Luteolibacter yonseiensis: one gene and its partner. The protein of the gene in region 1 interacts with the protein of each later gene in a pairwise test. Links are inferred from orthologs where the notes say so. Each region holds a gene or a part of one and is shown in the gene's direction. Other genes may lie near its edges.

Region 1 (3,310 bases):
TGAAGGTTTTCCCGGAAGAGATCGAGGCCGCCATCGAGCGCCACCCCGCCGTGAAGCGCTGCCGCGTGGCCGGCATGCCGCACACCATCCTCGGCACGGTCCCGGCGGCGGAGGTCATTCTGGAAAACGGCGAGGTCCTCAAACCGCGCCAGCTCATCGAGTGGTGCCGCAAATCCCTCTCGATCTACAAGGTCCCCGTGCACGTGAAGTTCGTCTCCAACCTGCCCCTCACCGCCAGCGGCAAGATCCGGCGGGTGTGAGTGCCGGAGGATTCCGTGGACTGCGTGCAGCTCGCTGCCGCTTTCATCTGCCAGCTCGCTGGCCGGGGTGGCGGCCCGTATTTCTCATGGTGCGTCATCCCCCTTGCGTCAGCCAGCGGGAGGGCACGCCGAAGACAGTCCGCCGGTGCTCCGCCGTGTCAGCAAGCTGACTACGGAAAGCGGCAGCAAGCTGCGCGCAGTCCGAAAGCTTCGCCTGCTCAAATCGTCACTTTATTTTCGGAAACCGGCATCACCCTCTTCCTCTTCTTGGCGCCCTTGGTGTCTTGGCGGTGAACCTCCGGCGGAACCCATGTATCCGTCTTCCGCGCGCCGCTCTCCCGTGAATTCCGAAAATCCGGTTGAATATTCCCCGGTCCTGAACGTCATTCACCGTATGAAAAGCAAATTCCGCTGCCTGCGCCTGGCCGTGTATTCACTGGCTCTTGTGACCATCGGTTCCAGCGTGAGCTGCATGACCTCCTATGATGCAGCCGGCCGCCCGGTGCAATCCGTGGATCCCGCGCTGGCCGTGGCGGGTGTCGCCGCCGCCGGCCTCATCGGCTACGCGGCGGGGAATGACAACGACCATCACCATCACCACCATCACGGTGGATACTATGGTGGCGGGGGCTACTACCGTGGCGGCGGATATTACCGCGGCGGTCGCGAATACCGCCGTCATTGACCTGGGTCCGGCCGGTCATCTAGTGTGTGTGCGAGCCGCGATGGGCGCTTCCATCGCGGCTTCCCACATCGACCTCCGACCCTCCCATGCCCGATACCGCGAGCCGACTTTCCGTTTTCACCGAATCCGTCATCCGTGGCACCACCCGCCTCGCCAACCAGCATGGGGCCATCAACCTTTCCCAAGGGTTCCCGGATTTCGATCCGCCGGAGGAACTGCTCGCCGCGATGGAACGCGCCGCGCGCGGCCCCCATCATCAATACGCCGTCACCTGGGGCGCCCCGCGCTTCCGCGAGGCGCTCGCCCGCAAGATCCAGCGCTTCACCGGCCTGCCCATCCATCCGGATGAGAACCTCGTCGTCACCTGTGGCAGCACCGAGGCGATGATGGTCGCGATGATGACCGCCTGCAATCCGGGCGACAAGGTGATCATCTTCTCGCCGTTTTACGAAAACTACGCCGCCGACGCCATCCTGTCCGGCGCGGAGCCCATCTACGTGCCGCTGCGTCCGCCCGGCTTCGGGTTCGATTCCGAGGAGCTCGCGAAGGCCTTCGAGCAGAAGCCGAAAGCCATCGTCGTCTGCAATCCGTCCAACCCCACCGGCAAGGTCTTCACGCGTGACGAGCTGATGGAGATCCTCCGCCTCGCCGAGGAGCACGACGCCTTCGTCATCACGGACGAACCGTATGAGCACATCATTTTCGCGCCGCACGAGCACGTTTACTTCGCCGCGCTGCCGGGCGCGTTCGACCGCACCATCACCTGCAACTCCCTTTCGAAAACCTACTCCATCACCGGCTGGCGGCTCGGCTACGTGCAGGCCGCGCCGAAGGTCATCGCGCAGGCCCGCAAGGTGCATGACTTCCTCACCGTGGGGGCCGCCGCCCCGCTGCAGGAAGCCGCCATCGCCGGGCTGGAACTGCCGGACAGCTACTATACCGGACTCACCGCGCTCTACACCGAGAAGCGGGATATGTTCCTCGACATCCTCCGCAAGACCGGCCTGCCCTTCACCGAGCCGCAGGGGGCCTACTACGTCATGCTGGACATTTCCTCGCTCGGCTTCGCCAGCGACACGGCGGCCTCCGAGTGGTTCATCAAGGAGATCGGCGTGGCGGGAGTCGCGGGATCCAGCTTCTTCCGCGAGCCGGTGAACCACCTGATCCGCTTCCACTTCGCGAAAAACACCGCCACGCTCCAGGCGGCGGGCGAGCGGCTGATGAAATTGACGTAACAATTTTCCTCAAACGATCAGTAGCAATTCCCAAGAGACGTGCGATCTGTCCGTTAGCTGGTGGAAATCCATCAGCATAACCAAACAACCTGATCCTGACCATGAAATCAACATTGCTGCTCTCACTCTGCCTTGCCCCACTGCTCGCCACCGTTTCCTGCCGGGAAAAAGGACCTGGCGAAAGAGCGGGCGAAAGCATCGACAAGGCGGTCGAAAACGTCAAAGACGCCGTGGACCCCAAGGGCCCGGTCGAGAAAGCCGGTGAGAAAGTGGACAAGGCGCTGGGGAACTGAACCGGAGATTCACCACATAGGTCCTATAAGTGCTATAGGACCTATGCAGGCCGTCCCTACAACCGCTTCAGCAGGATCTTCCGGAACTCGATTTTCATCGGCGGTCCGACGTGGACCTGCACGCCGAGCAGTCCGTTTGGTTTCCGGTTTTCCGGATCCTCATCCCGCACCTCGGACATCAGGACTCCGTTGGTGAAATGTTGCAGCAGGTTTCCCTTGGCGATGATGTGGACCTGGTTCCACTCCTCCTTGAGCACCTTTTTCTGCAGCTCCGCGCGGTCCCCCAGCTCGCGACCGATCTCCGGCGGCGCGCCGGTTTTCAGGATCACGCTCTGGCCGCGATAGGCGAGGAACTGCCTGCCGCGCTCCTCGTAATTCTGGCCGCTCCACTGGTCTTTCCCGTCGATGTCGTCCTGGTATCCCCGCATCGCCCACTTCGCGCCGGGCACCTCGCTGCTGCGGTAGTTGATGCCGCTGTTTCCCTCGGCGGAAACGCGGTATTCCAGCTTGAGCTCGAAGTCCGCCACCTCGCCGCCGCGCCAGATGATGAAGGAGTTCTGCTTGAGCAATGTCTCCGGCCTCACCTCGCCGACGAGCGTGCCGTTCTCGGCTTTCCAGTAAACCGGATCGCCCTCCCAGTCCTTGAGGGTTCCGTCGAAGATGGAGACAAAGCCGTCATCCGCCGCCATCAAGGAGGCCGACAAAAACAAACCCATCGCTGAAAGCATGCCGGAGATCTTCATCCCCGGAAACTACGCCACCGCCGCCCGCAGACGAGCCAGATCCGGCGCCTGTGGTAAAAAAGGCACGGAGATGGAAGTATGGGATCGTGATCCC
Region 2 (4,382 bases), on another replicon or contig:
TCCGGCGATCGGTGCCACCATCCTCTACTCGCTCATGGTCGGACTCGGACTCCTGTTGTTCATCGTGCCCGGGATCTACCTGGCCCTGCGTTTCGGCTTTTACCGGGCCGCCATCGTGGATCGGAATCTGGGGGTGCTGGAATCCCTCCGCTACAGCTCATCCCTCACCACCAACAATCGTTTGAGCCTGTTCGTGTTGTCATTGCTGACGATTTTCATCATCCTGGCGGGCATGCTGGCCCTTTGTGTGGGACTGCTTTTCGCCATCCCCGTGGCGTCGTTGGCGTGGGTGGTGGCCTACCGCTGGCTGCAATACGGCCATCGTGCGGCGGAGGACCATCCCGGCACGCAGACCCCCGTGCTTTCGACAGGAAACCGCGGAGTGTAATTTCGCGCCAGCCGCCGCTTGCCCTCTCCGGCGGTCTGGCTAGATTCGCGCCGTCCCGATGTCAGATTCTTTCGTACACCTTCACTTACATACCGAGTTTTCCCTGCTGGATGGCATGGTCCGTATCAAGGACCTTGCGAAAAAAGCCAAGGAATTCGGAATGCCTGCGGTGGCGATGACCGACCACGGGAACCTCTACGGTGCGATCAAGTTCTACCAAGAGTGCAAGAAGGCCGGGGTGAAACCCATCTTCGGCTGCGAGATCTACCTCGCGCCGGGGAAGATGGAGGACAAGAAGGACCTCGTGGGCCGAAAACGAGCGACCCACATGACCCTGCTCGCGGAGACCAACGAGGGCTGGAACAACCTCAGCAAGCTCGTTTCCAAGGGAAACCTTGAAGGGCTCTACTACGGCAAACCGCGTGTGGACCGCGACGCGTTGCGCGAATATTCCAAAGGAGTCATCTGTCTGACCGGCTGCATTTCCGGCCCGGTGAACGAGTGGCTCCGCGCCGGTGACGAGGAAAAGGCCCGCGAGACGCTGGCAGAACTGGTGGACATCTACGGCAGGGAGAATACCTACGTGGAAATCCACAACCACGGTCTTGAACCCCAGCGTCTTGTCACGCCGTCGTTGCTGAAGCTGGCGGCGGAGTTCGGCCTCAAGCCTGTCGCAGCGAACGACGTCCATTTCCTGAACAAATACGATCACGAGGCGCACGACGTGATGATCTGCATCGGCACCGGGCACCTGCTCATCGATGAAAACCGCATGCACTACACGCCGGAGGTCTATTTCAAGACCGCCGAACAGATGCGCGAGCTTTTCGCCGATATTCCGGGTGCCTGCGATGCCACTCTGGAAATCGCCGAACGTTGCAATGTCAGCATCAAGCTGGATTCCACCAGTTCGGAAAAATACCCGCAGTTCGGCACGCCGGACGGCAGCCCGCGCGAGGAATACCTGATGCGTGTCTGCCGCGAGGGCACCGTCCGCCGCTACGGCGAGGAGCGGGCGAACAGCCCGGAAATCGCGGATCGTCTGAAATACGAGGTGGATACCATCAACCAACTCGGTTTCGCCTCCTACTTCCTCATCACCGCCGACTTCATCCAGTGGGCGCGGGACAATGACATTCCGGTGGGGCCGGGCCGGGGATCGGCGGCGGGCTCGCTGGTTTCCTACGCCATGGGGATCACCAACATCTGCCCGATGCGGTTCGGCCTGTTGTTCGAGCGGTTCCTCAACCCCGAGCGTGTCAGCCCGCCCGACGTCGATATCGACTTCTGCCAGAGCCGCCGGACGGAGGTCATCCAGTATGTCCGGGAGAAATACGGCGAGCGCAGCGTTTCCCACATCATCACCTACGGCAAGCTGGGCGCGAAGAGCGTGCTGCGCGACGTCTGCCGCGTCATGGGCATTTCCTATGGCGAGGGCGACCGCATCGCCAAGCTCATCGAGGCGAAGCCGGACATCAAGCTCAAGGACGAATACGAGTCCAAGCCCGAGCTGAAGGAACTCATCGAGAGCAGCTCCACCTACCAGCAGCTCTGGAGCTACGCCACCAAGCTGGAGGGACTCGCGCGGAACGTGGGCGTCCACGCGGCGGGTGTCGTGATCGGTGACAGGCCGCTCGACGAACACGTCCCGCTGACCCGGGGAAACGAAGGGGAAGTCGTCACCCAGTACGACATGAAGGCCATCACCGACGTGGGTCTCCTGAAAATGGACTTCCTCGGTCTGAAGAACCTTACCGTCATCCAGGAGGCGGTGAACCACATCCGCAGGCACACGCCGGATTTCGACATCGAGAAGGTTTCCCTGGAGGACTGGAAGACCTTCGAACTCCTCAACCGCGGCGAGACGATGGGCGTGTTCCAGCTTGAATCCGGCGGCATGGTCGAGACCTGCCGCAAGTATGCCATCGAGAAAATCGACGACATCATCGACCTTCTCGCCGTCTATCGCCCGGGAGCCATGGTCTTCATCGACCAGATGCTGGACGTGAAAAAAGGCCGCACGCGGGCGATGTACGAGCACCCGTTGCTGGAAACCGTCGCGGGCGACACATTCGGCGTCATGATCTACCAGGAGCAGGTCCAGAACGCGGCGAAGGTGCTGGCCGGTTACTCGCTCGGCGGTGCCGACCTTCTCCGCCGCGCCATGGGTAAGAAGGACCCGGTGGAAATGGAAAAACAGCGCGCCAAATTCGTCGAGGGCGCGGAGAAGACCAACAACATCGGGAAAAAGCTCGCCGACCAGATTTTCGACAAGATTGCCATGTTCGCGGGATACGGATTCAACAAATCCCACTCCGCCTGCTACGGCCACATCTCCTACTGGACCGCCTACCTGAAGGCGAACCATCCGGTCGAGTTCATGGCCGCGCTGCTTTCCAACGAAATCAACAATACCGACAAGATCGGCGTTTTCGTGGCCGAATGCCACCGCATGGGCATCGAGATCCTGCCGCCGGACCTGAACGCGTCCCAGCTCCGGTTCGCTCCCGAGGTCACTCCGAACGGCTCCAAGGGCGTGCGCTACGGTCTCGCCGCGATCAAGAACTGCGGGGAAGGAGCCATGGCCCTGGCCATCGCGGATCGTGAGAAAAACGGAAAATTCAACACCCTCGACGACTTCGCCTCGCGCCTGGACTCGAAGGCCGTGAACAAGCGCATCCTCGAAAACCTCGCGAAGGCCGGAGCCCTCGACTGGACCGAGGAGACCCGGGCCGGGATCTGCGCGCGGCTCGAGCAGGTGGTCGCGTCCGCATCCTTGGTTCAGAAAGACCGGGCGTCCGGCCAGGTCTCGATGTTCGATGCGATGGATTTCGCCGCCCCCGTTGCGAAGAGAAAGTCGCAGCGCTCGGAACCCGCCGTTCCGGAGTGGAGCAAGGACGAGCGCCTCGCCCACGAGAAGGAGCTGCTGGGCTTCTATGTCACCGGGCATCCTCTGGACAAGTTCCGCAATGTCATCGACTCCAGCAAATACCGCAAACTCGGGCTCATCGACGATCTCGACCTGAGCAATCCCCGCGAGAAATTCCCCTTCGCGGGCATGGTGCGCTCGCTCGAGGCGAAGACCACGAAGACCGGGAAGCCCTTCGGAGTGCTGGTCCTGGAAGATTTCACCGGCAGCGCGGAAATCATGCTGTGGGGGGAAACCTTCGTCCCCGCGCGTGACGCTGGTCTGCTGGAACCCGGGAAAATCATCAGGCTCAAGGGGGCGATCCAAGTGGACGACCGCACCGGGGGCCGCCGCATCACCGGCAACGAGGTGGGAGAACTGAAGGCGAGACGTGCGTCGGGCAACAACAAGGGACCGGTCGAGCTCATGCTCTGGACCACCCGCCACAGCGAGCGCGACCTCATCGACATCAAGGTCGCCCTCACCGAGCACCCCGGAACCACGCCGGTGCTGCTGCATTTCCAGAACAGCGCGGGCCGCAGGATCACGGTGGCCGCCGGAGAATCCTACAATGTGAAACGTTCCGATGACTTGGAAGAAGCGCTCGGGCGGTGGTTGGAGGAGTGATTTTTTGCACGTAGTCTTGCCATTTATGGCATCTTCCGTGCGTCCGGAAAACGTCTCAAAAGGCCGGACCACAAATGCGAAATCACCCTTCACATCTGGACTGGAACCGTCACCCGGTCACGTGGCTTCATAGTCTCCTGACGATAGCCGGATCCTGTCCAGAAACGGATAAAACGATCCGGCATCCGCGACTTCCTTTCCAAAAGGCGTGCTCATGTAATTGCTGGAGGGGATCATCCCCACGCGTCCCAAATCCAGCCGGTCCGCATCCCAGCAGGTGCCGATGGTCGGGTTCTCCGCAAACTCTCCGTCCGTATGCCAGGTGCAGGCATAAACCAATGATTCGAAAGCGGCGTCATCAAGCTCGAAGAGCACGCCCCGCAGGCTGGCAGCATATTCTCCGCCCCGGCGACCGTGTTGTGGATCGGTGTATTCGTTTTCCCTTTTCGCATCGTGGAA

The links.
Region 2: the proteins of JIN84_RS09535 (region 1) and dnaE interact in binary tests that used the Escherichia coli proteins (3 or more experiments, as listed by UniProt). The link is inferred for Luteolibacter yonseiensis from one-to-one orthologs.

The regions. Positions count from the first base shown.
Region 1 is NZ_JAENIK010000010.1:62,057-65,366, forward strand. The notes cover bases 109-3,105. They hold JIN84_RS09535 (pyridoxal phosphate-dependent aminotransferase), read left to right. Parts: upstream 109-1,031; coding sequence 1,032-2,180; downstream 2,181-3,105. Other genes in these bases: JIN84_RS09525 (class I adenylate-forming enzyme family protein), read left to right, coding at 109-260; JIN84_RS09530 (hypothetical protein), read left to right, coding at 655-945; JIN84_RS09540 (hypothetical protein), read left to right, coding at 2,282-2,473; JIN84_RS09545 (3-keto-disaccharide hydrolase), read right to left, coding at 2,530-3,105. In the rest of the region: more of JIN84_RS09525, read left to right, coding at 1-108; more of JIN84_RS09545, read right to left, coding at 3,106-3,216. UniProt on the Escherichia coli protein: Shows aminotransferase activity with methionine and histidine as substrates, and to a lesser extent also with phenylalanine.
Region 2 is NZ_JAENIK010000009.1:11,199-15,580, forward strand. The notes cover bases 55-4,123. They hold dnaE (DNA polymerase III subunit alpha), read left to right. Parts: upstream 55-446; coding sequence 447-3,923; downstream 3,924-4,123. Other genes in these bases: JIN84_RS07715 (GYF domain-containing protein), read left to right, coding at 55-388; JIN84_RS07725 (HD domain-containing protein), read right to left, coding at 4,041-4,123. Also shown: more of JIN84_RS07715, read left to right, coding at 1-54; more of JIN84_RS07725, read right to left, coding at 4,124-4,382. UniProt on the Escherichia coli protein: DNA polymerase III is a complex, multichain enzyme responsible for most of the replicative synthesis in bacteria. This DNA polymerase also exhibits 3' to 5' exonuclease activity. The alpha chain is the DNA polymerase catalytic subunit.